DNA from 3 places in the Streptomyces sp. RKND-216 genome. Region 3 is predicted to be linked to each of the others. Evidence: riboswitches for the same ligand, from Rfam matches in the RefSeq annotation. Region 3 holds a riboswitch; each other region holds the start of a gene.
What was found. A riboswitch is a leader RNA that binds a small molecule or an ion and turns the genes downstream of it on or off. The one in region 3 is predicted to bind cobalamin.
Positions count from the first base shown of each region.

Region 1 (9,468 bases), 2.3 Mb from region 3:
AGCCAGAACGCCTGCACCGGCTCCCCGAACCGGGTGCCCGAGGCGATCACCGTGGGCGCCACGACGATCAACGACAGCCGGTCGTACTTCTCCAACTACGGCTCCTGCCTCGACATCTTCGCGCCGGGCAGCGACATCACCTCCGCCTGGATCGGCAGCGACACCGACACCAACTCCATCAGCGGCACGTCCATGGCGTCCCCGCACGTCGCGGGCGCGGCGGTGCTGGCCGTCGGTGCCAACCCGTCCTGGTCGCCCCAGCAGGTGCGCGACTACCTGGTGCAGAACGCCACCACCGGTGTGGTATCCGGCGCCGGCAGCGGCTCCCCCAACCGCCTCCTGCGCGTGGTGGGCGACGGCACCCCGCCCGACCCCGAGCCGGGCGCCTGCTCGGACTACGCCAAGACCAAGAACGGCACGCTGAGCAGCGGCGGCAGCGCGATCCAGCCCGACGGCAGCTACTTCCAGGCCCCCGCCGGCACCCACACCGCCTGCCTCGACGGCCCCGACGGCACCGACTTCGACCTCTACCTCCAGAAGTGGAACGGCTGGAACTGGGCCGACGTCGACAGCTCCACCAGCGCCGGCCCCGACGAGAACATCGAGTACAACGGCTCCTCCGGCTACTACCGCTACGAGGTCCACGCCTACAGCGGCTCCGGAAGCTACACCCTGGGATACGAGACACCGTGACCCGGTGACCCACCCCTGAACGCAGGGCGTCGGCGCGCGCTCCCTCGCGCGCCGGCGCCCTGCGCACGTCCCGCCACACCGCACCGGAAGCGCCGGGCTGCCGGTCCCGGCCCGACCCACACCCCCGCGCAGGTGATGGCATCCGGTGATAACCCCTCCCCGCCCCTCCAGGTCAGCGCGGCGCCGCACACCCCGGCAGCGGGCGAAGCGCAATATTTCGATGAACGGGCATTGAGTCCCGGAAACCGGATGGTTAACCTCAGCGCGCCGTCCCGCTCGTGCTGGAGGGGGAGCCCGTTGACCGACCACGCCGCCGACACCACCCACCAGACCACCCGGACCACCCGGACCACCCGGACCACCCGGACCACCCGGACCACCCGGACCACCCGGACCGGCCCACACCACCCACCCGCGGGCCGCACCGCCCTGCTCGCCGCGCTCGAAGCCCGCGTCGCCGCCGGCGGCAGCGCCGTCCTGACCGGCCCCAGCGGCATCGGCAGGTCCACCGTGCTGGAAGCCGTCGCGGCCTCCGCCACCGCCCGCGGCGAACTGGTGCTGCGCGCCTCCGGCGCGGAGACGGAACGCTGGCTGCCCTACGCCGGCCTGGCCGACCTCCTCGGCCAGGTTCCCGTCGGCCTGCTCGCCGCTCTCCCCGAGCCCCAACGCTCCGCCCTGTACGGGGTGTTGCTGCGCGACCGGCAGACCACCGGCGCCGGCGGACAGAGCCAGTCCGTGTGCCGCCTCGCCTGGCGCGGCCTGCTCGGCCGGTGTGCCGCCGACCGTCCGGTGCTGCTCGTGGTCGACGACGCGCAGTGGCTGGACGGCCCGACCGTGGACGCCCTGCGTTACGCGGCCCGCCGCCTCACCGGGCTCGGCGTACGGGCCGTCACCGCCGGCCGGTGGCCGGAGGGCCTGGCCGCGGGTGACGGCGGCAGCGCCACCTGGACTCCCACCCCCGCCTCCGTCGTCGTCCCGCTGCCGCCGCTCGCACCCGACGAACTCGCCGAACTCTTCGCCCAGTACGGCCTCCCCGCCCGCGTCGCGAACACCCTGCACGCCGACTCCGGCGGCAATCCCTACCTCGCGCTCGCCCTGGCGGGGGCGTTCACCGACCGCATCCCCCGCCACTGGCGGCCCGCACCGCTGCCGCAGCGCGTGCACGACATGATCAGCGAACGACTGGCCACGCTGCCCGACCGCTCCCGGGAGACGCTGCTCACCGCGGCGTTCACCACCCATCCGACCGTCGACCTGCTGCGCCGCGCCGGGCGCGCCGAGGCCGAGCACGACATCCGGCTCGCCGCCGCGGCCGGGCTGCTCGTCGCCGAGGGCGGCACCGTCCGCTTCACGCCCCCGGCGGTCGGCACGGTGCTCGCCGAGCACGCCGCCGCGGCGCACCGCGCGGAGGTGCACACCGCGCTGGCCACCGTGGTCCCCGACGCCGCCGGCCGGGTACGGCACCGCGCGCTCGCCGCGCCGGGCCCGGACGCCGCGCTGGTCCGTTCACTGGTGACCGCCGCCGAGGCCGCCGCCCGGCAGGGCTCGCACCGGATGGCGGCCGAGCTGTACCTGCTCGCGGCCGACCGTACGCCCGCCGAACCGGCCGGGCAGAGCGCCCGCCTGGAGTGGCTGGTCGCCGCCGCCGAGGCGGGCGCCTCGGCGGCGCTGCCCGCGCTGGTGCACCGCGCCGCCGACGCCGTGCTCGCCGCGGACGCCTCGCGGGCACAGCGCACCCGGGTGCGGATCGCGCTGCTGGACCTGTCCGGGCAGGGGCTGTCCGAGATGGACGAGGTGTTCGCCGCCGCGCTGCTGGACGCCGACGGGGACCCCGCGCTGATGGGCCCGCTGCGGCTGCGGATCTCCTGGTCGGCGCTGGTCGACGGCCGCCCCGAACGCAGCGGGCGGGAGGCCGACGCCGCGGCCGAGCACGCCCGCGCCGCGGGCGACACCACCACCGAGGCGATGGCACTCGGCGTCCGGGCGACCGTGTCGGTGATCACGGGCCGCGACGACCACCGGGCGGTGCTCGACCGCGCGCTGCGCCTGCCCGAACCGCCGCTGAACGGCTGGCTGCACGCGTCCCCCCGGTTCGTCGCCGCCCGCTTCGCGGTGTTCGAGGACCGGCTGGCCGAGGCCCGCGAGGAACTGCTGCGCATGCTGGCGCTGGTGGAGCGCGGGTCGGGCGAGGAGGTGGTGCAGGTGCTGCGCAGCCTGGCCGAGGTGTCGGTGCGGACGGGCCGCTGCCGGGACGCCCTGGACTTCGCCGACCGCGCGGTGCGGATCACCGAGGAGGCGTCGCTCAGCCCGGGGCCCGCCTGGTGGGACGCTGCCGTCGCCGAACTCGCCGGCGGCAGCATCGAACGCGCCGTGGCGTACGCGGAGAGCGGGCTGCGGGCCTCCACGCAAGAACGGGACGCCATATACCGCGGCCGCCACCTGCATGTGCTGGGCCAGGCACGGATGCGCGGCGGCGACGTGCGGGGCGGCGTGAAGACGCTGCTGCGCATCGAGGCCCTGGAGCGGGGGCAGGGCGTGTGCTCGCCGTTGGCGCTGCGCTGGCACGGCGACCTGGCGTCCGGGCTGGCGGCGCTGGGCGAGACCGAACGGGCCGAAGAGGTGATCCGCGCCGCCCGGGCGGCCGTGGGCTCCCGCGCCCGTGGGGTGGGCGTCACCGCACAGCTCGACCGTGCCGAGGCCGCCGTCCGTGCTGCGCGCGGCGACGCGGACACGGCACTGGAGCTGCTGGGGGGCGCGGCGCGGCGGTTCGAGGAGCTGGGCCAGCCCCTGGAGCGTGGTCACTGCCTGCTGGAACGTGCCCGTGTCCACCGCCGGCGGCGCCGGCACGCCGCCGCCCGGGCCGCCGTGGCGGAGGCGCTGGAGTTGTTCACCGAGTGCGGTGCCCGGCCGTGGGCGGAGCAGGCGGGGCGCAGCCTCGACCGGCTCGGTGCGGGCACGCCTCCCGCCCGGCAGGGCACGGGGGCCCACGAGGACCGTGCCCCGGCGCAGCGCCGCGTGCTGACGGACAACGAGGCCCGCATCGCGGCCCTGGTGGGCGAGGGGGCGACCAACCAGGAGGTGGCGGCGCGGATGTTCCTGAGCGTCAAGACCATCGAGGCGTCGCTGACCCGCATCTACCGCAAGGTCGGCATCCGGTCCCGCACCCAGCTCGGCACGTGGCTGCGCTCGGGTGCGGGACGTGCGGACGCCGGCGTCACCTCCTCGGAGTGAGTCCCCCTGCGTGGTAGCGGGCTCCGGCGTTCCAGAGGATGAAGGAGTCCATCCCGTTGTCACGGGCCGCCTTCACCTGCGCCGCCACCTCGTCGTCGCCGTAGGCGACGCCGAGCGAGAAGTCCTGGAGCCACGGCACAATCACGGCGCCGCTGCCCTTCGCCTGCTTCTCGAAGTCCGCCAGCGACCGCTTCACGATCTTGTACGGGTCGGCGTTGGGGTTGGACACGCCGTACTCGCCGGCCGCCCAGTGCGAGGGGTAGACCATGGGCGCGATGTAGTCGGAGTGCTCGGCCATGGCCGGGATGTCCTGCGCGATCTCCGTCGGGCGGGTGGCCGCCACCCCGAAGACGCAGGCGCCGAGGAACGCGCCCTCGGGGCGCACCCGTTCACGGGTCTCGGCCATGAAGGAGGCGATCCTCTCCGTCGGCCTCCGGTCGCCGAGCCCGGGGAAGGTGAAGCCGCTCATCCGGCCGTCGGGGCGGCGCACGTAGTCGTACAGGATGTCGTCGAAGCCGAGTTCGGCGGCCTCCACGGCGAGGTCCATGTTGTACTCGCGGACCTCCTCGTTCGCGAAATTGGTGAACGACAGCTTCCCGTAGTGCCCGCCACCGCCGTACGGGGCGCCGTTCGCGTCCTGCACCACGCGCTCGCGGGCACCGGACCTCCAGGACGCCCTCGCCAGGATCGGGTCGCGGAAGGCGACGATGCGGCCCACCACGCGCACGTCCCGCTCGTGGAGTTCGCGGAGGGCCTTCTTCGCGTCGTAGTAGCCCTTGGCGGCTCCGATCTTCCGCGCCAGCGGGACCTGCGAGTCGTAGCCGATCTCGCCGTCCTCGTCCTTGATGTCGAGCTGGACGGCGTTGATCCGCCCCTCCTCGGCCATCTTCAGGATGGGATCGCGCAGGGCCTTCGACGTCCAGCCGATGGCCGTGATGTGCACCGCCCGGGTGTCGGGGTAGGGCACCAGAACCGTGGCGTTCTCGGCCGTCTCGTTACCGCCCTCGTCGACCGCGCGGACCTCGACCTCGGGGGCGGGTTCGGCGAGGCGGTGGGAGAACGCGCCGTCGTCGCCGACCTTCACCTCTGCCCCGCCGACAGTGACCGTCCGCGCGCCCTCGACGTGTCCGCGGATGGTCGCTGGCGCGCGCAGCGACTCGGCCTGCGCCTTCTCGATGGTCAGGCGCGGCGCGGTGGTGTCGACGGTGAAGGAGCGCCGGGTGGTCTGCGTGAAGCCGAGGTTCCCGTTGGCGGCGACGGTCAGTTCGTGCGCGCCGTCGTCCAGCCCGGGCGTCTCGACGAGCAGGCGGTCGCCGTCCCGACGGGTCTTCGCGGGCTCGCCGTCGAGAGAGACGGTGAGGCCGTCCAGCGACGTGCCGCCCCGCGCGACCAGCTCCAGGCGGCCGTTCTTCGTCTCCGCGCCGTTCAGCACACCACCGTTCTCCAGGCCCGCCACGCGTATCTGGGGCGGTACGGACCGGAACGCGACGGCGGCCAGGCCCGCGCAGCCGACCACCACCAGCATGACGGCGAGGATCGCGAGACGTCGGCGGCCGAGGACCTGGACGAAGCTCCTGCGCCTTCCCGCTCCGGGTGGACTGGTCTGCACGCGCGATCACCTGCCGTTCGGGAGGTCGTGTCTGACGTGACGTCAGCCTGAACAGGGCTGCCGCCTCGGACGATTCGACCACTCGACTCCCGGCAACAATGCCACTGTCGTCTCTTCATACTTCCCTGGCGCGGCAGGAGGCCAATCATGGTTCGTCCACTCCGGCTCGGCGCGGCGGCAGCCGCGGCCGCGCTCCTGACCCTCGCGGGATGCGCCGGGAGCACCTCATCGGACGAGCCGGAGGACCGGAAAGCGGAACGCGCGCCGGGTGCGGCGGACACGGCCGGCGGCGAACGGGACAGCCCGTCGCCGTCCCCCTCCGCGCCCGACCCGGCCGCCGTCGACGCTGACGAACTCGGCGCCGTACCGGTGCTGATGTACCACCAGATCGTCGACGATCCGCAGAGCATCTACGACCGCACGCCCGAGGACTTCGAGGCCGAGCTGGAACGCCTCGCCCGCGAGGACTACGTTCCGGTCACGGCCCGCGAACTGACCGGCGGCCGCATCGACATCCCTGCGGGCACCCACCCCGTCGTCCTCACCTTCGACGACTCCACCGTCAGCCAGCTCGCGCTCGACGCCGCCGGGAAGCCCGAACGGGACACCGCCGTCGCCGTCCTCCGCGACGTCGCGGAGAAGCACCCGGACTTCCGCCCGGTCGCCACCTTCTTCGTCAACGGCGACCCGTTCGCCGAACCCGGTGGGCAGCGCACGCTGGGCTGGCTGCACGACCACGGCTTCGAGATCGGGAACCACACCCTGCGGCACACCACCCTCGGCACGGTCTCCGGCTCCGAGGTCCAGCGCGCCGTCGCCCGCAACCAGAAGGCCATCACCGACGCCCTCCCGGACGACGTCACCGTGGACTCCCTCGCCCTGCCCAACGGCTCGATGCCGTCCGCCGCCGGGCTCGCCGTCGAGGGCTCCTCCGGCGGCACCGACTACCGGCACGCCGGAGTCTACCTGGTCGGCGCCAACCCCGCGCCGTCCCCCTTCTCCTCGGACTTCGACCCGGCGGCGATCCCCCGCATCCGCTCCCAGGGCCCGGACGGCCCCGACGCGAAATTCGCCTCCGCCGCCTGGCTCGACAAGCTCGCGGACGGCACCGTCGCCCGCTACACCTCCGACGGCGACCCGGACCGCGTCTCCTTCCCCGCCGACCGCAAGCCCTCCCTCGCCGCCCCCTTCGAGAACCGCGCCCAGCCGTACTGACTCGTCCGGCCCCCCCACCCGAAGGGGCGAACCCGCCCCGGACACGGGCTTCCTCGCTCCCCCGGCTGAACGCCCCGGCTCCCGTGGAGGCCCCCGGCGCGCGCAGCCGAGTGTGCGACGATGTCCGGCGACAAGGCGACGGCGGAACGAGGAAGCCGGTGTGAATCCGGCGAGGTCCCGCCACTGTGACCGGCGAGCGGATCCCGAACAGGCCACTGCCCCCGGCGGGCGGGAAGGCCGGGACGAGCAGTGACCCGAGAGCCAGGAGACTCCCGCGGTCGCCCCTCGACGAACCGGGGCGGACTTCCCCGGAGGGGAGTGTGGGCAGCATGCCCGGGACACCTTCACTCCGCCCCGCCGTGCCACGGAACCCGAATCGGCGGCGGCGCTGCCCGGCGACGCACGCTGAGGTGAGGATCCGGCGGAGACGTATGCGGTGACAACGGACCGTACGTGAAATTTCCGCGCGTCCCCCGCTCGGCCGCTGCCTACACTGGTCGGCGCGCCACGCAGGGGTACGGAACGGGGAGACGCATGACGACGCACGGGGGCGAGTTCTCGGCGAGCGCCGCATCCATCGACGGCAGTTCACACCTGCTCCTCGAGGTCGCGGGACTGCTCCACGCCGGACGGATGGACGGCGAGAACGCGACGATGTGCCGGGTGCCGCGGTCGCATCCCGAGGTGGCTCAGTCCGTGCACCGGTTCGCGACGTTCGCCCGCGACCAGTACGCCGACGCCGTCCTGCTGCTGGCCGCCCTCGCGACGAAGCTCGAGGCGACGGGCCACGCCTACGCCCGCGCCGACGAGGACTCCCAGCGGGCCCTGGACGGCGTCCTGCAGTCCGGGCGGCTCGTCGACCCCCAGGACAGGTGACCGCGATGGCCCACCGAGCCGACGTCGCGTTCCTCGCCGACGCCAACCCGGCGCTCATCGAGCGCAACGCCGACGAGTTCGCGCGGCTGCACCGGCTCGCCGACTCGACGGACGACGCCTTCCTCAAGGCCGGCCGCGTCGACTGGGTCAGCACGTCGCAGCAGCAGTACGTGAAGCGCCTGGACGAGGCGAAGCAGCTCGTGGACGGCCTGTCCGCCGGTTTCCGCAAAGCCTGGCAGGCGCTGGCCGACTACGCCGAGGCCGTGACGACGGCGCAACGCCACTTCGACGACGGCGAGTTCTCCGAACGGAAGCTGGCCGAGGTTGTTGCACGGGAGGCGACTCTGCTCACGCGTCTGACCGGTGCGGAGAGCCCGATGCGGGAGTGGGAGGACCTGCGCGACTCCTCCGGTCTGCTGGACCGGATCGGCGAGTTCGGCGTCGACGTCGACGCGATCCGGGAGGACGCCGAACGCCACTACCAGCAGGCGAACGACGCCTACGGGGACGCGCAGCGCGTCGAGTCGGAGGCACGAAGCCGCTGCCTCGCCGAGCTGCGGACGGCGTACGCCTCGCTCCCCGAGTTCCGTGGCGGCTCCGGCGACTCCGCCGAGATCCTGGGCAGCCTCGGCCTCCTCCGGGAGGAGACGCGGCAGGCCGCGGACGACCCCCACGCGCAACTTCCCGGCACCGGCGTCAAGGCCGACGCGATCCCGTCCCTCAGCGACGCGCTCGTCGTGAACGAGAAGCTGGAGCGCATCCGGTCACTGGCGGCGGAACACCCCGACGCGAAGGGCATCAGCTACCTCCTGCCCTCGGACTCGGAAGAGACCCTCCGGGGCTACGTCGACGCCAACAGCGCGCTGATCAGGGCTGCCGCCCACCACTCCGGGCTGCCGCCCGAGATGGTCGCGGGCATCGCGTGGCAGGAGGTCGGGGGCGCGCCGGCGGTGGTGGACGACGTGGCCGACGAGGTACGGCAGCTCGTGCCCGGGACCGGGGAGGCCGACCACACGTCGATGGGGCCGCTCGCCGTGCAGGTCCGGCGAGGCGCCGAAGTCCTCGGCTACGACCCGCACCACCTCACCGACCACCAGCGGGCGCGCGTCGAGGAGGCGATCAAGGACCCGGCGCAGAACGTCTTCATCGCCTCCGAGTACCTCGCGCAGATGAAGGCGGAGAGCGGCTTCGCGGACGTGCCGGCCGAGCAGATGACACGTGCGCAGATGCAGGAGCTCGCCGCGCGGTACAACGGCGGACCCTACTGGCAGAGCGACGACGCCCAGGCCTACGCGCGCCGCTTCGACGCCCGGCTGGACGAGGCGACGGCGCCGCTCCGCTGACCGGCGCCGGGGGGCTTGGCAGCCGCCGGGACGGCCCCGTCGGGCCGCACGGCCGACGGATCGGCGGTGGATCTCGTGGAGTTCGCCGGCACACCTCCGGTCAGCAGCAGCCGGAGGCTCCCGGCAGCGTGCGCTTGTTGCGGGAGGCGGCGTTGCGGGCGGCGAGGTCGGCGTCCGCGGGGTAACCGACCTCCTCGAGGGTGAGGCCGTGCGGGCGGACGACGTGCACGGCGGAGTCGCGGACGCCCGCCGCAAGGACCTTGCCGGGCCATTCGGAGGGCCGGTGGCCGTCGCCGACGAACAGCATCGCGCCGACCAGCGACCGGACCATGTTGTGGCAGAACGCGTCCGCCAGGACGGTCGCCTCCAGGACGCCGTCGCGGTGCCGGACCCAGTGCAGCCGCCGTAGGGTGCGGATGGTGGTGGCGCCCTCGCGCTTCTTGCAGTAGGCGGCGAAGTCGTGTTCGCCGAGCAGCGCGTCGGCGGCGGCGTTCATCGCGT
Region 1 covers NZ_SSBQ01000002.1:2,219,598-2,229,065, forward strand. Annotated here, with positions in the region: gene E4198_RS09675 (S8 family peptidase) at 1-693, shown strand, start outside; gene E4198_RS09680 (LuxR family transcriptional regulator) at 991-3,924, shown strand; gene E4198_RS09685 (putative glycoside hydrolase) at 3,908-5,533, opposite strand; gene E4198_RS09690 (polysaccharide deacetylase family protein) at 5,681-6,748, shown strand; cobalamin riboswitch at 6,894-7,020, shown strand; gene E4198_RS09695 (hypothetical protein) at 7,283-7,624, shown strand; gene E4198_RS09700 (lytic transglycosylase domain-containing protein) at 7,630-8,967, shown strand; gene truA (tRNA pseudouridine(38-40) synthase TruA) at 9,068-9,468, opposite strand, start outside.
Region 1: it holds a riboswitch for cobalamin, as region 3 does, so the genes downstream of both, E4198_RS09695 (hypothetical protein) here and E4198_RS19635 (energy-coupling factor ABC transporter permease) in region 3, are expected to answer to the same signal.

Region 2 (9,468 bases), 590 kb from region 3:
GGTCCGGTCGTAGGCCTGGTCCATGGTGGCGCCGTGGGTGAGCGTGCCGTGGTTGCGGAGCAGTGCGCCGCTGCGGTCCTCGAGGGCCTCCAGCAGGTGGCCTGCGAGGGCGTCGCTGCCGTAGGTCGCGTAGGGGGCGACGCGCACGGGACCGCCGAGCGCGGCGGTCATGTAGTGGATCGTGGGGAGTTCGTCGACCAGCGTGGAGACGGCGGTGGCGTGCACGGCGTGGGTGTGCACCACAGCGGTGGCGTCGGTGGTGCGGTAGACCGCCAGATGCATGGGCAGTTCACTCGTAGGACGGAGGGTGCCCGCGACGCGTTCACCCTTCAGATCCACCGCACACAGGTCGTCGGGTCCCAGACGGTCGTACGGCACCCCGGTGGGGGTGACGAGGACGACGTCCCCCACCCGGGTGGAGACGTTCCCGGAGGTGCCGACGACCAGCCCGTCGGCGACCGTGCGGCGCGCCGCCCCCACCACCTCCTCCCACGCGTCCCGCCAGGTCACCGGGATCTCCCCGCTCGTCTCGCTGTGCATCGGCACCTCTGGTCTCTTCCTGTACCACCGGGGGACTCGACCATGCGGTGGTCCCTCCCGTTCGGCCTGTGACGGGTCCCACACCAACACCCTCCGGGTGCGACACTCCGATGCCCGCCCCAGTTCACCTTCCGTTCACCCGCCATCCTTACGTTCACCGGGTCACTGACCTTCGAACTGATTGCCTGGGTGAATGGAACACATCACGCTTCTGATCGGGATCGTGATCGTCACGGCCTTGGTGTTCGACTTTACGAACGGCTTCCACGACACGGCCAACGCCATGGCCACCACCATCTCCACCGGGGCGATGAAGCCCAAGGCTGCGGTGGCGATGTCGGCCGTTCTCAACCTCGCCGGAGCGTTCATCTCCGTCGAGGTGGCCAAGACGATCTCCAAGGGACTGATTGACGAAGGCGCCGGTATCCAGCCTGAGGTGATCCTCGCAGCGTTGGTCGGTGCGATCACCTGGAACATGCTGACCTGGCTGGCCGGCCTCCCGTCCAGCTCCTCGCACGCCCTGATGGGTGGTCTGCTCGGCGCCGCCGTCGCCTCGATGGGTATCGGCGCGGTCAACGGCGACGTCGTCGTCACCAAGGTGCTGATCCCCGCCCTGGCCGCCCCGCTGGTTGCCGGCCTCGCCGCCTGGGGCGCCACACGCCTGACCTACCGACTCACCCGCAACGTGAGCGAGGAGCAGGCCGGAAAGGGCTACCGGGCCGGCCAGATCACCTCCGCCGCCCTGGTCTCCCTGGCGCACGGCACCAACGACGCGCAGAAGACGATGGGCGTCATCACCCTCGCCCTGATCGCGGGCGGTGCACTGGCCCCGGACGCGGGCCCGCCGATGTGGGTGGTCGTCTCGGCCGGTGTCGCCATCGCTCTGGGCACCTACCTCGGCGGCTGGCGGATCATCCGCACTCTCGGCAAGGGCCTCACCGACATCCACCCGCCGCAGGGCTTCTCGGCGCAGACGAGCGCCGCGGTCACCATCCTGGCCTCCTCCCACCTGGGCTTCTCGCTGTCCACCACGCACACCTGCTCCGGCGCCGTGATGGGCGCGGGGATGGGGCGCAAGGGCGGCATCGTCCGCTGGGGCACGGCGGGCCGGATGCTGGCCGCCTGGGGCATCACCGTCCCGGCGGCGGGTCTGGTCGCGGGCGGCGCGGCACTGCTGGCCGAGCGCGGCAACGTCGGCGTGACCCTGGTCGCCGTCCTCGGCGTGCTGGTCAACGGCGCCATCTGGCTGGCCTCGCGCCGGCAGCCGGTCGACCACACCAACGTCAACGACATGCCGGAGGACTCCGCCCCGGAATCCCACTCCGACGCGGAGGACGGGGGCGTGGTGGCCGCCGCGATGAGCGCCGTCGCCCCGCCACCGGCCGGCGCGGTCCCCGAGCAGCACGGCGCGCCGGACGAGGAGTCCGAGCACGCCCGCACCAAGGCCTCCGTCTCCGGCGCCTGACGCGCCCCACCCGAAGGAAGCGAAGCACTCACCATGGACATCCACTGGTCCGCCCTGATCAACGTGTTCGGCGTCAGCCTGCTGGCTTCCGTCGCGCTGGTCGGCGTGTTCACCCTGGGCATCATGGGCTCCGCGCCGCGCAAGGACGGCAGCAGCGCCTCCGTGCCGGCCCGCACCGGCGCGTACCTCTGCTACGCGGTCTGCGCGGCCGCCGTGGTGTACGGCATCTACCTGATCGGCGCCTGAACCCCCGCACACCGAGGGGTGGGTACGGCCTGCGGGCCGTACCCACCCCTCGCGCGTACCCGAGGCGCGCCGGGCGGGACGCCACGGCGCGGCCCGGGGGTGGTCACACTGCTTCGCCGCAGGCCGGGGGCGAGTTGACGGTCGTGGGGGGCCGTGATGGACTTCCGACAGCCGAACGGCGGCAGAAGAGGAAGCCGGTGCGAATCCGGCGCGGTCCCGCCACTGTCACCGGGGAGCGCCCCTCACCACACGCCACGGCCCGTCGGTGGGCTGGAAGGCCGGGGAGGCGCCGATCCGGGAGCCAGGAGACTCTCGCCGCCGGACACGTCGAGCCAGGGCGAGGACCCTGAGTGAGGACTCCGCCATGCGTGGCTGCTGCACCGCTCCCCCACCCCACCCCTCGCCGTGTTCCTGCGAGGCTCCACAGCCCGTCGACTGATGCCGCGCCCGCGTGCGTACGCGTACGGGGTGACGCTCGGCTTCCTCGCCGACCTCGCGCTGGGCGACCCCCGGCGCGGACACCCCGTGGCGGCCTTCGGCCGCGCGGTGATCCGGGCCGAACGCGCCCTGTGGCGTGACCACCGCGGCGCCGGGGCGTTGTGCGCCGCGGTGTGCGCCGGCGGCGTGGCGGCCGCCGCGGCGGGCCTGAGCACGGCCGCCGGGAGGGCGCGTTCGCCGCTGCCCTCGGTGGTGCTGGCCGCGGTCGCAGGCTGGACGGTGCTCGGCGGGACCTCCCTGATCCGCGAGGCGCGGGCGACCGGCGCCGCACTCGCCGCGGGCGACGTTCCGGAGGCGCGGCGGCGGCTGCCGCACCTGTGCGGGCGGGACCCGGAGGCGCTGGACGCCGACGGCGTCGCGCGAGCGGTCGTCGAGTCGGTGGCGGAGAACACCTCCGACGCCGTGGTGGGCGCGCTGGTGTGGGGAGCGGTCGCCGGCGTGCCGGGCCTGGTGGCGTTCCGCGCAGTGAACACCCTGGACGCGATGCTGGGCCACCGCTCCCCCCGGCTGCTGCGTTTCGGCTGGGCGTCGGCGCGGCTGGACGACCTGGCGGGCTGGCCGGGCGCCCGGCTGACGGCCACGCTGGCCGCACTCGCCGGGTCCGACCCGAACGGCGCGCTGCGGGCCTGGCGTGCGGACGCCGCCCGTCACCCCAGCCCCAACGCGGGCCCGGTGGAAGCCGCGTTCGCCGGGGCGCTGGGCGTACGGCTGGGCGGGACGCTGGCGTACGCCGGGCGGGTCGAGCACCGTCCGGTGCTCAACGCCGGTGGCCGGCAGGTCCGTACGGAGGACGTCGAGCGCGCGGTGCGGCTCTCCCGCCGCGTCGGTGTGCTGGCGCTGGTGACGACGACGGCCGTGAGGGTCGTGGCCACGCGGAAGGGAAGGCGGCGGTGAAGGCATTGCGGCGGGGCGGCGGTCTGCTGGTCGCGGGGACGACCTCGGACGCCGGGAAGAGCGTGGTCACGGCCGGGGTCTGCCGCTGGCTGGCCCGCAAGGGATTGAAGGTCGCGCCGTTCAAGGCACAGAACATGTCGCTGAACTCCTTCGTCACCCGGGAGGGCGCGGAGATCGGCCGGGCGCAGGCCATGCAGGCGGCCGCCGCCCGGGTGGAGCCCAGCGCGGCGATGAACCCGGTGCTGCTCAAGCCGGGCGGCGACCGCACCAGTCAGGTCGTCCTGATGGGCAAACCGGAGGGCGAACTGAGCGCCCGCAGCTACCACGAGGACAGGCAGCGGAAGCTGCTGGAGACGGTCGCCGGGTGCTTGGAGGAGCTGCGCGCCACCCACGACGCCGTGATCTGCGAAGGCGCGGGCAGCCCCGCCGAGATCAACCTGCGGCGCAACGACATCGTCAACATGGGCCTGGCGCGGGCGGCGCACCTCCCCGTGGTGGTCGTCGGCGACATCGACCGCGGCGGGGTCTTCGCCTCGTTCTTCGGCACGACCGCGCTGCTGTCCCCCGAGGACCAGGCGCTGGTGTGCGGCTACCTGGTCAACAAGTTCCGCGGCGACGTGGCGCTGCTGCAGCCGGGGCTGGAGATGCTGCACCGGCTCACCGGCCGCCCGTCGCTGGGCGTGCTCCCGCACCGGCACGGCCTGGGCATCGACGAGGAGGACGGGCTGCGCCTCTCGCTGCGCGGCACCGTGCGGGAGGCGTCGACGGCGCCGCCGCACGGCGCGGACGTGCTGCGGGTCGCCGTGCTGCCGGTCCCCCTGATGTCGAACTTCACCGACGTGGACGCCCTCGCCGCCGAGCCCGGCGTGGTGGTCCGCTTCTGCGACCGGCCGGAGGAACTGGCCGACGCCGACCTGGTGGTGGTGCCCGGCACCCGCGGCACCGTGAAGGCGCTGGAGTGGCTGCGCGCACGAGGGTTGGCCGACGCACTCGCCCGGCGTGCGGCCGAAGACCGGCCGGTGCTCGGCATCTGCGGCGGCTACCAGGTGCTCGGCGAGCGCATCGAAGACCACGTCGAGTCGCGTGCGGGCGTCGTGCAGGGCCTGGAACTGCTGCCGGTGCGGGTGCGTTTCGCCCCCGGAAAGACGCTCGCCCGCCCGGCCGGAACCGCACTGGGCGAACCGGTCGAGGGGTACGAGATCCACCACGGCGTCGCCGACGTGCGCGGCGGCGAACCGTTCGTCACCGACGGCGCCGACGGCCGCCCCCTGGACGGATGCAGGGTCGGCCCGGTGTGGGGCACGCACTGGCACGGCGCGCTGGAGTCCGACGCCTTCCGCCGGGCCTTCCTGCGTCGCGTCGCCTCCGACGCCGGCCGGGCCTTCGTCCCGGCTCCCGACACCGCCTTCGAGCGGCTGCGCGAGGAGCAACTCGACCGGCTGGGGGACCTGATCGAGGAACACGCCGACACCGGCGCGCTGCTGCGGCTGATCGAGGAGGGCCCGCCGGGCGGGCTGCCGTTCGTCCCGCCGGGCGCGCCGTGAGCCGCAGCCGGCCGCCGACCACGACCGCTCACACCACCCGCAGGAGGATCACAGCGTGACCACCCCTTATCCGTTCACCGCGATCGTGGGGATGCCGGACCTGCGACTCGGGCTGCTCCTCAACGCCGTGAACCCGGCCATCGGCGGCGTGCTGGTCCGCGGCGAGAAGGGCACCGCGAAGTCCACCGCCGTCCGGGCCGTGGCGGCGCTGCTGCCGCAGCAGGACGTCGTCTCCGGCTGCCGGTTCGGCTGCGACCCGCAGGCACCCGACCCGCGCTGCCCCGACGGGCCGCACGGCGTCGCGGCCGCCGAACACCGCGCGGCCGCCCTGGTGGAGCTGCCCGTCGGCACGTCCGAGGACCGGCTGATCGGCGCCCTCGACATCGAACGCGCCCTGGCGGAGGGCGTACGGGCCTTCGAACCGGGGCTGCTGGCGAAGGCGCACCGCGGCGTGCTGTACGTCGACGAGGTCAACCTCCTCCAGGATTTCCTCGTCGACTCGCTCCTCGACGCGGCCGCGATGGGCGTGGTGCACGTCGAACGCGAGGGCGTGTCGGTGCGGCACGCGTCGCGGTTCCTGCTGGTCGGGACGATGAACCCGGAGGAGGGCGAGCTGCGTCCCCAGCTGCTGGACCGTTTCGGGCTCACCGTCGAGGTGGCGGCGTCCCGCGAGACGGAGGAACGGGTCGAGGTGGTCCGGCGCCGTCTCTCCTACGACGCGGACCCGGACGGCTTCGGCGCGCGCTGGGCCGACGAGGAGGAGACGCTGCGCGACCGGATCGCCGCCGCCCGGTCCCTGCTGCCCACGGTGACGCTGGACGACGCTGCGCTGCGCCGGATCGCGGCGACCTGCGCCGCGTTCGAGGTCGACGGCATGCGCGCCGACATCGTGATGGCGCGTACCGCAGCCGCCCTGGCCGCGTGGGACGGCCGCACCGACGTACGGGCCGAGGATGTACGGCAGGCGGCACTGCTGGCGCTGCCGCACCGGCGCCGGCGCAACCCGTTCGACGCGCCCGGCCTGGACGAGGACAAGCTGGACGAGACGCTGCGGGAGCACGGGGACGACGACGGGCCGGACGGCGATCCCGACCCCGATCCGGACCCGGGCGGACCCGACGGCGGCTCCGGCGACGACAGCCCGGACGACGGCGGACGGCCGCCCCGGGGCGGCACGGACGAGCCGGGCGTACCGGAGCAGCGCGCGAAGAACACGCGGGACGCGCCCGCGCACCAGGCCGCGTCGCCCGACCAGGAGGCTTCCGAACAACCGACGTCGCCCGAACAGCAGGCGCCGCGGCCGCAGTCCGGAGCCCAGCCCGGCGAACGCCCGCCCGCACGCGCCTCGGAGCCGTTCCGCACCCGGGTCCTGACGGTGCCGGGTCTCGGCGAGGGCGCGGCCGGGCGCCGCTCGCGGGCACGGACCGCGCACGGCCGCACCTCCGGCGCGCGCCCCCCGCGGGGCGCCCTGACGGCTCTGCACCTGTCCGCCACCGTGCGGGCCGCCGCGCCGCACCAGCGGACGCGGGGCCGCAGCGGTCCGGGGCTGCTGCTGCGCCGCGAGGACCTGCGCGAAGCCGTACGCGAGGGCCGCGAGTCGAACCTCGTGCTCTTCCTGGTGGACGCCTCCGGTTCGATGGCCGCACGGAAGCGGATGAGCGCGGTCAAGGGTGCCGTGCTGTCCCTGCTGCTGGACGCCTACCAGCGGCGGGACAAGGTCGGCCTGATCACCTTCCGCCGCGCCGGCGCCGAGGTCGCACTGCCGCCGACGTCGTCGGTGGACGCGGCCGCCGCGCGGCTGGAGTCGCTGCCGACGGGCGGGCGTACGCCGCTGGCCGCCGGGCTGCTCACGGCCCGCGAGGTACTGCGGGTGGAGCGGCTGCGCGACCCGGCGCGCCGCCCGCTGCTGGTCGCCGTGACCGACGGCCGTGCCACTGGGGGACCCGAGCCCGTCCGACGCGCGCGGCGCGCGGCCGGACTGCTGGCGGCGGAGGGCACCGCGTCGGTCGTCCTGGACTGCGAGACGGGCCCCGTCCGGCTCGGTCTGGCCGCCGAACTGGCCACGGCCCTGAGCGCGGAGGCCGTCACGCTCGACGACCTGCGGGCCGACGCCGTCACCGGTCTGGTGCACGCGCTGCGCGACACGGCGGGAACCGTTCCGACTCCTAGGAGGGCCGCCTGATGCCGAAGGGACAGCCGGACGTCGTTCCGGACGACGGACTGACCACCCGCCAGCGGCGCAACCGGCCGCTGCTGGCGGTGCACACCGGGACCGGCAAGGGGAAGTCGACGGCCGCGTTCGGCATGGCGCTGCGCGGCTGGAACCAGGGGTGGCCGATCGGGGTGTTCCAGTTCGTGAAGTCGGCCAAGTGGAAGGTCGGCGAGGAGCGGGCGCTGCGGGTGCTGGGCGACTCCGGCGAAGGCGGCACGGTCGACTGGCACAAGATGGGCGAGGGCTGGTCGTGGATCCGGCGGGACACCTCGCTGAGCAACGAGGACGCGGCCCGGGAGGGCTGGGAGCAGGTACGGCGCGACCTGGCGGCGGAGACCTACCGGCTGTACGTCCTGGACGAGTTCGCCTACCCCCTGCACTGGGGCTGGGTGGACGCCGCCGAAGTGGTCGAGGTGCTGCGGGACCGGCCCGGCTTCCAGCACGTGGTGATCACCGGCCGGAACGTGCCGCAGGACCTGCTGGGCGCGGCGGACCTGGTCACCGAGATGACGAAGGTGAGGCACCCGATGGACGCCGGGCAGAAGGGCCAGAAGGGCATCGAGTGGTGAGGGCATGACCGAGGTACCGCGCCTGGTCGTCGCGGCGCCCTCCTCCGGTGCCGGCAAGACGACGTTCGCCACCGGGCTGATGGCGGCCTTCCGGGAGCGGGGGCTGGAGGTCTCCCCGCACAAGGTCGGTCCCGACTACATCGACCCCGGCTACCACGGTCTCGCCACCGGGCGGCCCGGCCGCAACCTGGACGCCTATCTGTGCGGCACCGATCTCGTCGGACCGCTCTTCGCCCACGGCGCGGCGGACGCCGATCTCGCCGTCGTGGAGGGCGTGATGGGCCTCTACGACGGCGCGTCCGGGCAAGGCGAGCTGGCGTCCACGGCACAGGTGGCCAAGCTGCTGCGGGCACCGGTCGTCCTGGTGGTGGACGCCTCCGCGCAGTCCCGGTCGGTGGCGGCTCTGGTGCACGGCTTCGCGTCCTGGGACCCGCAGGTGCGGATCGGCGGCGTGGTGCTGAACCGGGTGGCCTCCGACCGGCACGAGCGGCTGCTGCGGGAGGCGCTGGACCACGCGGGGGTACCGGTGCTCGGGGCGCTGCGCCGTTCGGACGCGGTAGGCACCCCGAGCCGCCACCTCGGCCTGGTACCGGTCGCCGAACGCCGGGCCGACGCGTTCCAGTCGGTGGCCGCACTCGCCGAACGGGTGCGGCTCGGCTGCGATCTGGAGGGCCTGCTGGCGCTGGCACGCAGTGCTCCCCCGCTGGACGTTGCCCCGTGGGACGCGGCCGCCGCGGTGGGTACGGCCCCGGTGGGGCCCCACGGCCCGGGTGCGGGCGGTCCGGATCCGGTGGCCGACGGCACGCGCCCGGTGGTGGCGGTCGCCGGAGGCCCGGCCTTCACGTTCTCCTACACCGAGCACGCCGAACTGCTGCACGCGGCGGGCGCGGAGGTGGTCGTCTTCGACCCGCTGCGGGACGAGGCGCTGCCGCCCGGCACGCGCGGCCTGGTGATCGGCGGCGGCTTCCCCGAGATGCACGCCGCCGACCTGGCCGCCAACACGCCGCTCCGCCACGCCGTCGCGGCGTTTCGCGGGCCGGTGGCCGCCGAGTGCGCCGGACTGCTCTACCTGGCGCGGGAACTGGACGGCCGCCCGATGTGCGGCGTGCTGGACGCGTCGGCGGAGATGACCGGCCGGCTGACGCTCGGCTACCGCGAAGCGGTGGCGCTCGGGGACAGCGCGCTGGCGGCGGCCGGTACCCGGGTGCGGGCGCACGAGTTCCACCGCACCGCCCTCGTCCCCGCAGCGGGGCCCGCCCCCGCCTGGGGACTGGTGCGGCCCGCCGAACAGGCCCGCCGCACCGAGGGTTTCGTCCAGTGCCACGTGCACGCCTCCTACCTGCACGTGCACTGGGCTGGGACGCCGGAACTGGCCCGCCGGTTCGCCGAGCGGTGCGCGCGGTGGTGACCCACCGCCCCACGCCCGTGGGCCGGGTGACCGTCGGCGTCGGCGCCCGGCACGGGGCGACGCCGGAGGAGGTGTGGGAGGCGGTCACCCGG
Region 2 covers NZ_SSBQ01000002.1:5,094,600-5,104,067, reverse strand. Annotated here, with positions in the region: gene E4198_RS22390 (class II aldolase/adducin family protein) at 1-540, opposite strand, end outside; gene E4198_RS22385 (inorganic phosphate transporter) at 734-2,005, shown strand; gene E4198_RS22380 (hypothetical protein) at 2,039-2,251, shown strand; cobalamin riboswitch at 2,437-2,563, shown strand; gene E4198_RS22375 (cobalamin biosynthesis protein) at 2,690-3,643, shown strand; gene E4198_RS22370 (cobyric acid synthase) at 3,640-5,187, shown strand; gene E4198_RS22365 (putative cobaltochelatase) at 5,243-7,369, shown strand; gene cobO (cob(I)yrinic acid a,c-diamide adenosyltransferase) at 7,369-7,968, shown strand; gene E4198_RS22355 (cobyrinate a,c-diamide synthase) at 7,973-9,376, shown strand; gene E4198_RS22350 (cobalamin biosynthesis protein) at 9,373-9,468, shown strand, end outside.
Region 2: it holds a riboswitch for cobalamin, as region 3 does, so the genes downstream of both, E4198_RS22375 (cobalamin biosynthesis protein) here and E4198_RS19635 (energy-coupling factor ABC transporter permease) in region 3, are expected to answer to the same signal.

Region 3 (9,468 bases):
CGACAACACCGTGCCCCGGGTCCGGGGTGGGTCCGGTCGCGGGGAGCGGTGGGAAGTGTGTGGACGTGGCTGGTGGTGGCGCGGACGGTGCGCAGGTGCAGGTGTGGTCGTGCAACGGGACGGGTGCGCAGGTGTGGGAGGCGCATGCGGACGGTTCGTTGCGGCGACATCAACCACCACGGCTGGGTCCAGAACGGCTGGTTCTGCTGAGCGCCGGACCTGCCGCCCACTCCGTGCGGGGTCTCCAGGGCACGGGAGACCCCGCACGGAGTGCGCACCCGTGGTTCAGGCCCTGATCCGCTCCCGGACCCAGCGGCCCGACTCCTTCAGCGCGTCCGCGCCGCCCCATTCGCCTGCGGCGCAGGTGCCCTCCCGGAACACCGCACCCGAACGGTGGCCGTCCGAGTAGTTCCAGTTCGTCCAGGAGATGTTCCTCTCGGCCATCAGGTCGAGATGGCGATACGCCATCGTGAAGTCGTTCGGGCCTTCACCTGCGTAGTCCTGCGTGCCGAACTCGGTGACGAACACCGGCAGCCGGTCGGCCGCCTCCTCCAGCGTTCGCAGGTACTCCTCGCGGTGCGGCGCGGCGTAGAAGTGGAAGGCGTTCATGATGTTCTCGGCGTCGACCGGGTCCGCGACGACCTCCTGCTCGTCTGCGCCCTCCGAGACGCCGAAGGACGACCAGGCGCGGGTGCCGACCAGCACGACGCCGTCCGGGTCCTGGGCCCGAACCACCGGGACCAGTTCCCCGGCGTAGGATCTGATGCGCTGTCAGCTCACGCCGTTCGGCTGGTTCGCGAGCTCGTAGAACACGTTCGGGTGATCGGCGTACCGGGACGCCATGTCGGTGAAGAACCGCTCGGCCGACGTGGTGTTCGCGTGCGGGTCGCCGGGGCTGAGCATGTGCCAGTCGATCACGGCGTACATGCCGTGCTCGATCGCTTGGTCGACGATGCGTTGCGCGAGACGGGTGAAGCCCTCCGGGTCGGTCTCGTGGCCACCCCCCTGCACGTACGTCGAGACGCGCAGCACGTCCGCGTCCCACTCCTGGGCGAGAACGTCGAGCGAGCCGCCGGTCACGCACCGGGCGTACCACTGCGTGCTGTGCGTGCTCATGCCGGTGAACTGCACGGCCCGGCCGCGGCTGTCGCACAGCGTGCGCGCGCAGACCGACAGCCGCCCGTGGTCGGCGACCGGGGACCCGGCGGGTGCCGCGTCGGCGCGGAGGGCGTCGGTCGCGGCCGGTGCCGTCAGAGCGATGAGGGCGAGCGCCAGGGCCGCCGCGCCGGTGCGGGCCCGGACGAAGTGGTGGTGCCGCATGCGGGGTGCCTCCTGCGTGGGGGAGAAGGATCCCGGACCGCGGAGGGGAACTCCGGGAAGTGGCGTGCAAGTTGGAGCGCTCTCATCCGCGCCTCAAGGGCGCCCGCGCCACCGTGCCACCACCCAGGACACCACCAGGAACACCGGCACCACCATGCCGATCAGCAGCAGGTTCTCGGTGAAGACGGCCGCGAGGAAATCACCGCCGAGACCCGCCACCCCCTCGTAGTAGCCGACGACCACGGCCATCAGCACGAGGTACCCGCCCACGGCCGTCCCCGCCACCCGCCGCACCAGTCCCGGCCATCCGGTGGGCGTGGCCGGACGCCTGCGCGCCGGGAGGTCCCGGCCCTCCCTCCGGGCGAGGCGCAGCCCGACGGCCAGGCACCCCATCACCAGCAGGTAACCCGTCGCCATCACGGCGAAGTTGAGCCACGGGGGCGGCATGCGCGGGGCTCCTCTACGACGGGTCCCGCAGCAGGAAGTGCCAGCCGCGCACGAACGTGTGCCAGCCGAACCAGAGCCACAGCGCGAACAGCGCCCACCGTCCGGCGGGATGGCGCATCACCGCGCCCAGGGTCTCGCTGAGGGTGGGGAAGCCGTCGCCGATCCGCATCAGCGCGAGCCCCTCCCACGCGAACAGCGCCCCGAACAGCACAGCCCACACCACATACCCCACGACCGGATGCTCCACCTGTCGTCGCCTCCCGTCTCGCCCGTGCGCCGTACGGCCGTTGCGCACGCCGCCCCGGTTCACGCGGCCCTGCGCGGTGGACCGCCGCACCCCGCCGTTCGTGCCGGAGAGCATAGTGTCACCGCATGTCCGCTTCGTCGTCTTCCCGGTGCGTCGCGAGGGCGGAGGGCCGCCCCGGCGGAGGCGCTCCGGGCTGGACGACGACAGGGCCGCCGCGTAACCCGCGGCGGCCCTGCTCGTTGACGTACACGCAGCTCGGAAGCCGACGGCTTCGTCGCTGCCGGTGGGGCGGGTGGGACTCGAACCCACGGCCGACGGATTATGAGTCCGCTGCTCTAACCGGCTGAGCTACCGCCCCTCACGGCGCGCCACACACGTCCGTGCGCGCCGTCTGCCGCAGCATAGCTGCTCATACGATCTCTCGCCCGTGACGGGTGCCATCGTGACGATCTCCGTACACCAGGACTCCGCGCGCCCCCCGGGCGGTTCCGCCGTACTCCGCGTGGATCTTGCGGGAGTTCCTCGTCCGCGCTCTCCGTACGCCTCCGCGCACGACGAAGGGCCCCGTCTCCGGGGCCCTTCGAGTGGCGTGCTCCCCCGACTGGATTCGAACCAGTAACCTGCCGGTTAACAGCCGGCTGCTCTGCCGATTGAGCTACAGGGGATTGCCCTCGCGGGGACTACCGCCCGGTTCCCGGGGGCGTTCCCTCGCTGCGAGCAATACATTAGCGCATGCCACGGGGTACGCCGAAATCCGTTCCGGTCCGGCCCCGCGGAGGCATCGACGAAAGGGTTGTCATGCGGTACCGAGTCAGCTTCGTCCTCGGCCTGGGTGTCGGGTTCGTCCTCGGCGCGCGGGCCGGCCGGGAGCGCTACGAGCAGCTGCGCCGGCAGGCCCAGCGGCTGGGCGAGAACCCCGCGGTGCGCAACGCCGCCGAGTCCGCGGCGACGAACGGCCGCCAGTTCGCGAGCCGGGCGTACGACACGGTGAACGAGCGGACCGGGCACCGCATGCCCGACGCGGTGAGCGACAAGGTCCACTCGCTGACCGACCGGCGCGCCGCGCAGGACGACGACTGGGGCTCCGGCAACGCCTGAGCCCATGCCGGGGAAGGCGGGCGCTCAGCCCTGGGGGAGGGCGGCGGCCCGCCGCTCGTCGAGCAGCGGCGCCATGAGATCGCCGAGGCGCCGCACCCGCCCGGGGACGTCCACCGCGGTGAACACCAGGTCGTCGGGGGAGCCCGCGGCCGCCAGCTCCTCCCAGGTGACGGGAGCGGAGACGGTCGGCTGCGGTCTGGCCCGCAGGGTGTAGGGGGCGGCGGTGGTCTTCGCCCACGAGTTCTGCGAGTGGTCGACGAAGACCTTCCCCGCCCGCAGGTGCCGGGCCATCCGGTGCAGGGCGCGCTCGGGCATCGCCCGCTCCGCCTCCTGTGCGAGCCGCTTGGCGTAGGCGGAGACCGCCGAGGAGTCCGTCGCCTCCACCGCGGCGAGCAGGTGCAGGCCCTTGGAGCCCGAGGTCTTCGCCAGCGCGGAGAAGCCGTCCGCCGCGAGTCGGTCGCGCAGCCACACGCCGACCTCCCTGCAGTCCAGGATCGTGGCCCCCTCGCCGGGGTCCAGGTCGAAGACGATCCGGTTCGCCCGCCGCTGGGCGTCGACCCGCCACTGGTGAGTGTGCAGCTCCAGCGCGGCCAGGTTCGCCGCCCACACCAGCGTCGCCAGGTCCTCGATCACCACCTGGGTCTCCCGCTTCTCGCCCGTGCGCATCACCACCGCCGTCCTCACCCAGTCGGGGGTGCCGGGCGGCACGTTCTTGGCGAAGAACGCGGCCGCGTCCACGCCGTCCGGGAAGCGCAGGAAGGACACCGCCCGCCCCTTCAGGTGGGGGAGGACGGCGTCGGCGACGGACACGTAGTAGTGGATCGCCTCACCCTTGGTGAACGCGGCCGCCGGATACAGCACCTTGTCCAGGTTGCTGAGGGAGAGGCGGTGGCCGTCGATCTCCGTGATGGGCATACTCGAAAGAATCCCACAGAAGGGACAAATCGATGCGTTCCATCTGGAAGGGGGCCATCTCCTTCGGCTTGGTCTCCATCCCGATCAAGGTGGTCTCCGCCACCGAGAGCCACGGCGTCTCCTTCCGTCAGATCCACACCACCGACGGCGGCCGCATCCGCTACCGCAAGGTGTGCGAGCTGGACGGCGAGGAGGTGCCGAGCGAGGAGATCGGCAAGGCGTACGAGACCGTCGACGGCAGCCACGTCGAGATCACCGACGACGACCTCGCCGCCCTGCCGCTGCCCACGGCCAAGACCGTGGAGATCCTCGGATTCCTCCCGGCCGAGGACATCGACCCCATCCGGCTGGACCGCTCGTACTTCCTCACCGGCGACGGGCAGAGCGCCGCCAAGCCGTACGTACTGCTGCGCGAGGCGCTTGCCCGCTCCGGCCGGGTCGCCGTCGCGAAGCTGGCGCTGCGCAACCGGGAGAGTCTCGGCATGCTCCGCGTCTACCAGGACACCCTCACCCTGCACACCATGCTCTGGCCGGACGAGGTCCGCTCCGCCGACGGGATGGCGCCCGGCGAGAACGTCAGCGTCCGCGACCAGGAGCTGGACCTGGCCGACGCGCTGATGGAGACCCTCGGCGAGCTGGACCTGGACGAGCTGCACGACGAGTACCGCGAGGCGCTCGAGGCGATGGTCGACGCGAAGGAGGCGGGCGAGCCGCTGCCCGTCGGCGCACCGGCACCCCGCGAGGGCAAGGTCGTCGACCTGATGTCCGTGCTGGAGAACTCGGTGCAGGCCGCCCGGCAGTCGCGTGGCGAGGACGACGGCGAAGCCGAGGTGCACCAGCTCCCGCGGAAGAAGACGGCGTCCCAGAAGGCCGCGAAGAAGGCCCCCGCCAAGAAGAGCGCGGCGAGCAGGAAGAGCACGGCGGCCGAGAAGTCCGCGGCGAAGAAGACCGCCAAGAAGACGACCGCGAAGACGACGGCGAAGACGACGGCGAAGAAGACCGCCAAGAAGACCACCGCGACGAAGCGCAGCCCCCGCAAGTCCGCGTGACGGGGTCAGGCCCCCCGGGCAGGGGGGCCGGGGCAGGCGGAGGCCGACCACGCTGCGGTCTCCTCCGGGGTGCGGGGGCCGGCCGTGCCGTCGGCGAGCAGGCCGTGGGCGCGCAGCGCGGCTGCCACGGCGGTGGCCCAGGGCAGGCGCAGCCCGGCCGACGCCGGCAGGTCCGGGTCGGCGAGGAGCGTGGCCGCCGACCCGTTGCGCAGTCCGTCCGGGGTGAGCACCGCCGCGTCCTGGGCCCAGCGCAGCGCCAGGTCGACGTCGTGCGTCGCCATCACCACGGTCGTTCCGGACCGCTGGAGCCCGCCGAGGACGGCGAGCAGCCGCTCCTGCCCGTGCGGGTCGAGGCCCGCCGTGGGCTCGTCGAGGATCAGCAGTCGCGGCCGCATCGCCACCGCGCCGGCGATCGCCGCCCGCTTCCGCTGCCCGTAGGAGAGCAGGTGCGTCGGCCGGTCGTGCAGCTCCGTGATGTCCAGAGCCTCCAGTGCCTCGGCCACCCGGCGGCGCACGTCCGGCTCAGGCACGCCCAGGTTCAGCGGGCCGAACGACACGTCCTGCCCGACCGAGGCGGCGAACAGCTGATCGTCCGGGTCCTGTACGACCAGCTGGACCGCCGCACGCAGCCGGGTGAGGCCGCGGCGGTCGTACGCGACCTCTTCGCCCTCCAGCAGCAGCCGCCCGGAGGTGGGCCGCAGACCGCCGGAGAGGACGCGGAGCAGCGTGGTCTTGCCGCTCCCGTTGCGGCCCAGGACGGCCAGCGAGCGGCCGGCCGGCACGGCGAAGTCGAGACCGTGCAGCACCGGCGGACCGTCCTCGTAGCGGAAACCGGCGCTCTCCAGGGTGACGAGCGGTGGGTGCGGCGACGTCGGTGTCACCAGGGGAACCTCCTCAGCGTGAGGGTGAGGACGGCCAGGCCAGCGAGCAGCAGCGCCGTGGCCGTCAGGAAGCGGGGCGAGAGCCGGGCCGGCGGCACGAGCACCCGCAGGGTCCCGTCGTAGCCCCGCCCGGCCAGCCCGGTGTGGAGCCGCTGCGCCCGTTCGAAGGCGCGGACGAACGCGGTCGAGGCGAGTCCCGCGAGGGACCGCCAGGCCGCTGCCCGCGTGGTGTGGCCCAGACGGGCGGCCTGGGCCTGACGGACCCGCCGCACGGAGTCGAGCAGCAGGAAACTCATTCGGTACATGACCAGCGCCACGTCGACCACGGCGGGCGGCACCCCGGCCCGTACCAGGCGCGGCACCACGTCCGAGACGGGCGTGGTGAAAGCGAACAGCAGCAGGCCGAGGGAGGCCGCCGAAGTACGGGCCAGCAGCTCACCCGCACGGACGGCCCCGTCCGGGGCGAGCGACAGCCACGGCACCGGCCCGCCTCCGGCGCCGCCCAGCTGGAACAGCAGCGGAACGGCGCCGGTCACGCAGAAGCCCAGCGGCACCCGGAAGGCCCGCCACAGCGCGCGCCCGGCGACGCCGGCCGGGCCCAGCAGCACGGCCAGGGTCGCCGCCGCGACCAGGGGCGCGCCCGGCCAGGGCGGCAGGCTGATCGCCAGCACCGTGAGTCCGAGGCCGAGCAGCGCCTTCTCCAGGGGATGGCGGTGGCGCCAGCGGCTGCTGTGCGCCGCCGCGTCGATGGGCAGCACCGTCGGTCAGGCCGAGGCGGGCGTGTCGCGGCCGCCGTCCGCCCCCTCCTCCGTGGGCGGGCCCGACGGGTCCGGAGCACCCGCCGGGCTCCCAGCGGACCGCGCCTCGCCCTGGCGGCGGCGGCGCAGCCCGAAGTAGTAGGCCAGCACGCCCGCGCCGAGCGCCGCCTGCAGCGCGAAGAGCGCCGACTCCACCTCGCCGGACGGCGGTTCGTACAGGGGGGAGGCCCACGGATCGTAGTCCGGGGCGTTCTCCGTGATCGCCGTCTCCGCCTGCGCGTCGGCGCCCGCGAACGGCTCCTCCTTGTGGTCGCCGAGACCGAGGACCAGCGGCAGCACCGCGAGCGCCGCGACGACCACGACGAGCAGCAGGTTGATCCGTGTGTCGCGCTTCATCGGGCCGTCTCCTCCTGCTCGGACTCGGTACGGGCGGCGGCGACCCGCTCGGCGAGCTCCGTCAGCACCCCGAGGCGCCGCAGCTCACCCGTGCTGGACCGCGTCAGCAGACGCATCACCAGCACGGTCAGCAGGCCCTCGCTCACCGCCAGCGGGATCTGGGTGAGCGCGAAGATCCCGCCGAACTTCGCCAGCGCGCCGACGAACCCCGACGCCGGGTCCGGGAAGGACAGTGCGAGCTGGACACTGGTGACGCAGTACGTGCTCAGGTCGGCGACGAAGGCGCCGCAGAACACCGCGGCCATCAGCGGCCCACCGCTCCGCCGCAGCAGCCGGTAGACGCCGTACCCGGCCCAGGGCCCCACGATCGCCATCGAGAACGCGTTGGCGCCCAGCGTGGTCAGGCCGCCGTGCGCCAGCAGCAACGCCTGGAAGAGGAGGGTGAGGGTGCCCAGCACCGCCATGATCGGCGGCCGGAACAGAATGGCCCCCAGGCCGGTGCCCGTGGGGTGCGAGCAACTTCCCGTCACGGAAGGGATTTTGAGGGCGGACAGGACGAAGGTGAAGGCGCCGGAGGCGCCGAGCAGCAGGGTGGACTCCGGGTGTTCTCGGACCTCGCGGGTCAGTTTGCGGACGCCGTGGACGACGAACGGAGCGGCGGCGGCGCTCCAGGCGACCGCGTGCCACGGGGGCAGATACCCCTCGGCTATGTGCATGTCGGGTGAGACCTCTCCAGCACCTCGTGGATGGACGACGCGCCTCGGCCGGTCTCCTGGCTGACGGGTCATGCCGCCCGGTCTCCGCCTTCCCGGCCCGCGCGGTCTCCCGCGGCGCGCCAGTGGCTTCCCTTGACGGGGGAGGAGCCGGACTTCCCGATCACAGTGGCGAGGGCCGCACCGGTTCCGCACCGGTTTCCCGAACACCAAGGCCCTGCGACAGTAGACCGCCGCACTTCACCGCCACAACCATCACCGGTCCGACGGACCGCGGTTCCGGGTGAACGTTCGTCACACCGCGCGCCCCGCGTCGCCGGCCGGGGGTCACCCGGCTCCGGGCCGACCCCCGGGCGGGAGGAACGGCACCGAGTTGACGTACCGGCGGTGCGGGGCCAGAGAACGGCGGAGCAGGTCGTGTTCGGCCACGTGCGCGGTGCGGGCCTGGTGGCCGGCGAGGTCGAACGAGGCCAGCGGCAGCCACCGGCGCGTCGGCCGCACCCAGCACGATCAGCACCAGCGCGGCCAGGATCGCCACCATGCCGCGCCGCTCCCGCCCGCTCGGCTGCTCCCCGAGGCAGAGAGCGGACAGCAGAAGCAAGCATCACCAGCCCGGTGACGAACAGGCCCTGCGCAGCGACCAGCGGCAGTGTCCGCCAGACGACGAGCTGTGCGCCGAAGCCGAGCAGCAGGGCCGCGGCTCCCACCAGCCACAGCGGGCTGCGCAGCAGATGGACCAGGAGAGCGGCGGGGCGGGTGGCGGACAGCGCCCGTTTCTCCACCACGAAACCGACGCTGAACAGCAGGTTGGCCAGCAGCGCCGCCGCGACACCCCAGAGCATCAGCCGCTTCCCTCCGCTTCGTGCCCCGTGCCGTCCGCGTCCTCGTCCGGGCGGGGCAGTCTGCGCGCGTGCACCAGCAGGATCGAGGCGAGCGACGGCGCCCGGCAGGCGAGGCGGTCCAGCGGACGCGGCGGGCGCGGCACGCCGTGGTACGGCGCGCCGGCGACCTCCAGCACCTCGAAGCCCGCTGCGGGCAGCATCGAGCGCAGCGCCCGGGCCGTGTGGAGCCGGAGGTGCCCCATCCCCTGGGCGCCGGGCCGTCCGTGGATGCCCCGCAGGCTCACCTCGGAGAACACCGGCTGCACCCCGGCCAGCAGAAGGCCGCGGTTGTACCAGGCCGCCAGGTTGGGTGTGGACAGCAGCAGGTGGCCGCCCGGCCGCAGGACGCGGTGCAGTCCGTCCAGGGCCGCGTCCGGGCCGACCAGGTGCTCGATGACCTCGCTGAACAACACGGCGTCCGCGACCCCGTCTGCGAACGGCAGGCCAGGACCGGTGAGTTCGCCGCGTACAGCGGTCAGGTGATGGGCCGCGCGGCGCAGCGCGTCCTGCGACCAGTCGACACCGACGACCCGGTGCGGTGCCAGCAGCGGACCGGCGACGGCCGCGGCCCAACCGTCTCCGCAGCCGACGTCGAGCACGGTCTGCGGCACCGGGCCGAGCGCCCGCGCCAGGAGGTGTGCCTGCCGGTGTGACGACCGGTGTCCACGACCCCTTGGTCCGAGCGATCGTCATCGAGGGGCCCGGCGCGCATCGGCTGGTGACCGGGTCGGCTGCGGCGCCGGGCCCCGGGGAGGTTCGCGTG
Region 3 covers NZ_SSBQ01000002.1:4,506,026-4,515,493, forward strand. Annotated here, with positions in the region: gene E4198_RS19575 (hypothetical protein) at 96-296, shown strand; partial or broken gene E4198_RS19580 (glycoside hydrolase family 5 protein) at 286-1,320, opposite strand; gene E4198_RS19585 (DUF6256 family protein) at 1,414-1,767, opposite strand; gene E4198_RS19590 (DUF6186 family protein) at 1,781-2,128, opposite strand; tRNA gene E4198_RS19595 (tRNA-Ile) at 2,299-2,372, opposite strand; tRNA gene E4198_RS19600 (tRNA-Asn) at 2,607-2,679, opposite strand; gene E4198_RS19605 (YtxH domain-containing protein) at 2,813-3,112, shown strand; gene ligD (non-homologous end-joining DNA ligase) at 3,137-4,027, opposite strand; gene E4198_RS19615 (Ku protein) at 4,060-5,076, shown strand; gene E4198_RS19620 (ATP-binding cassette domain-containing protein) at 5,082-5,957, opposite strand; gene cbiQ (cobalt ECF transporter T component CbiQ) at 5,954-6,715, opposite strand; gene E4198_RS19630 (energy-coupling factor ABC transporter substrate-binding protein) at 6,722-7,111, opposite strand; gene E4198_RS19635 (energy-coupling factor ABC transporter permease) at 7,108-7,827, opposite strand; cobalamin riboswitch at 7,856-8,053, opposite strand; partial or broken gene E4198_RS19640 (FkbM family methyltransferase) at 8,152-8,313, opposite strand; partial or broken gene E4198_RS25590 (hypothetical protein) at 8,327-8,666, opposite strand; partial or broken gene E4198_RS19645 (methyltransferase domain-containing protein) at 8,666-9,358, opposite strand; gene E4198_RS25045 (alcohol dehydrogenase catalytic domain-containing protein) at 9,424-9,468, shown strand, end outside.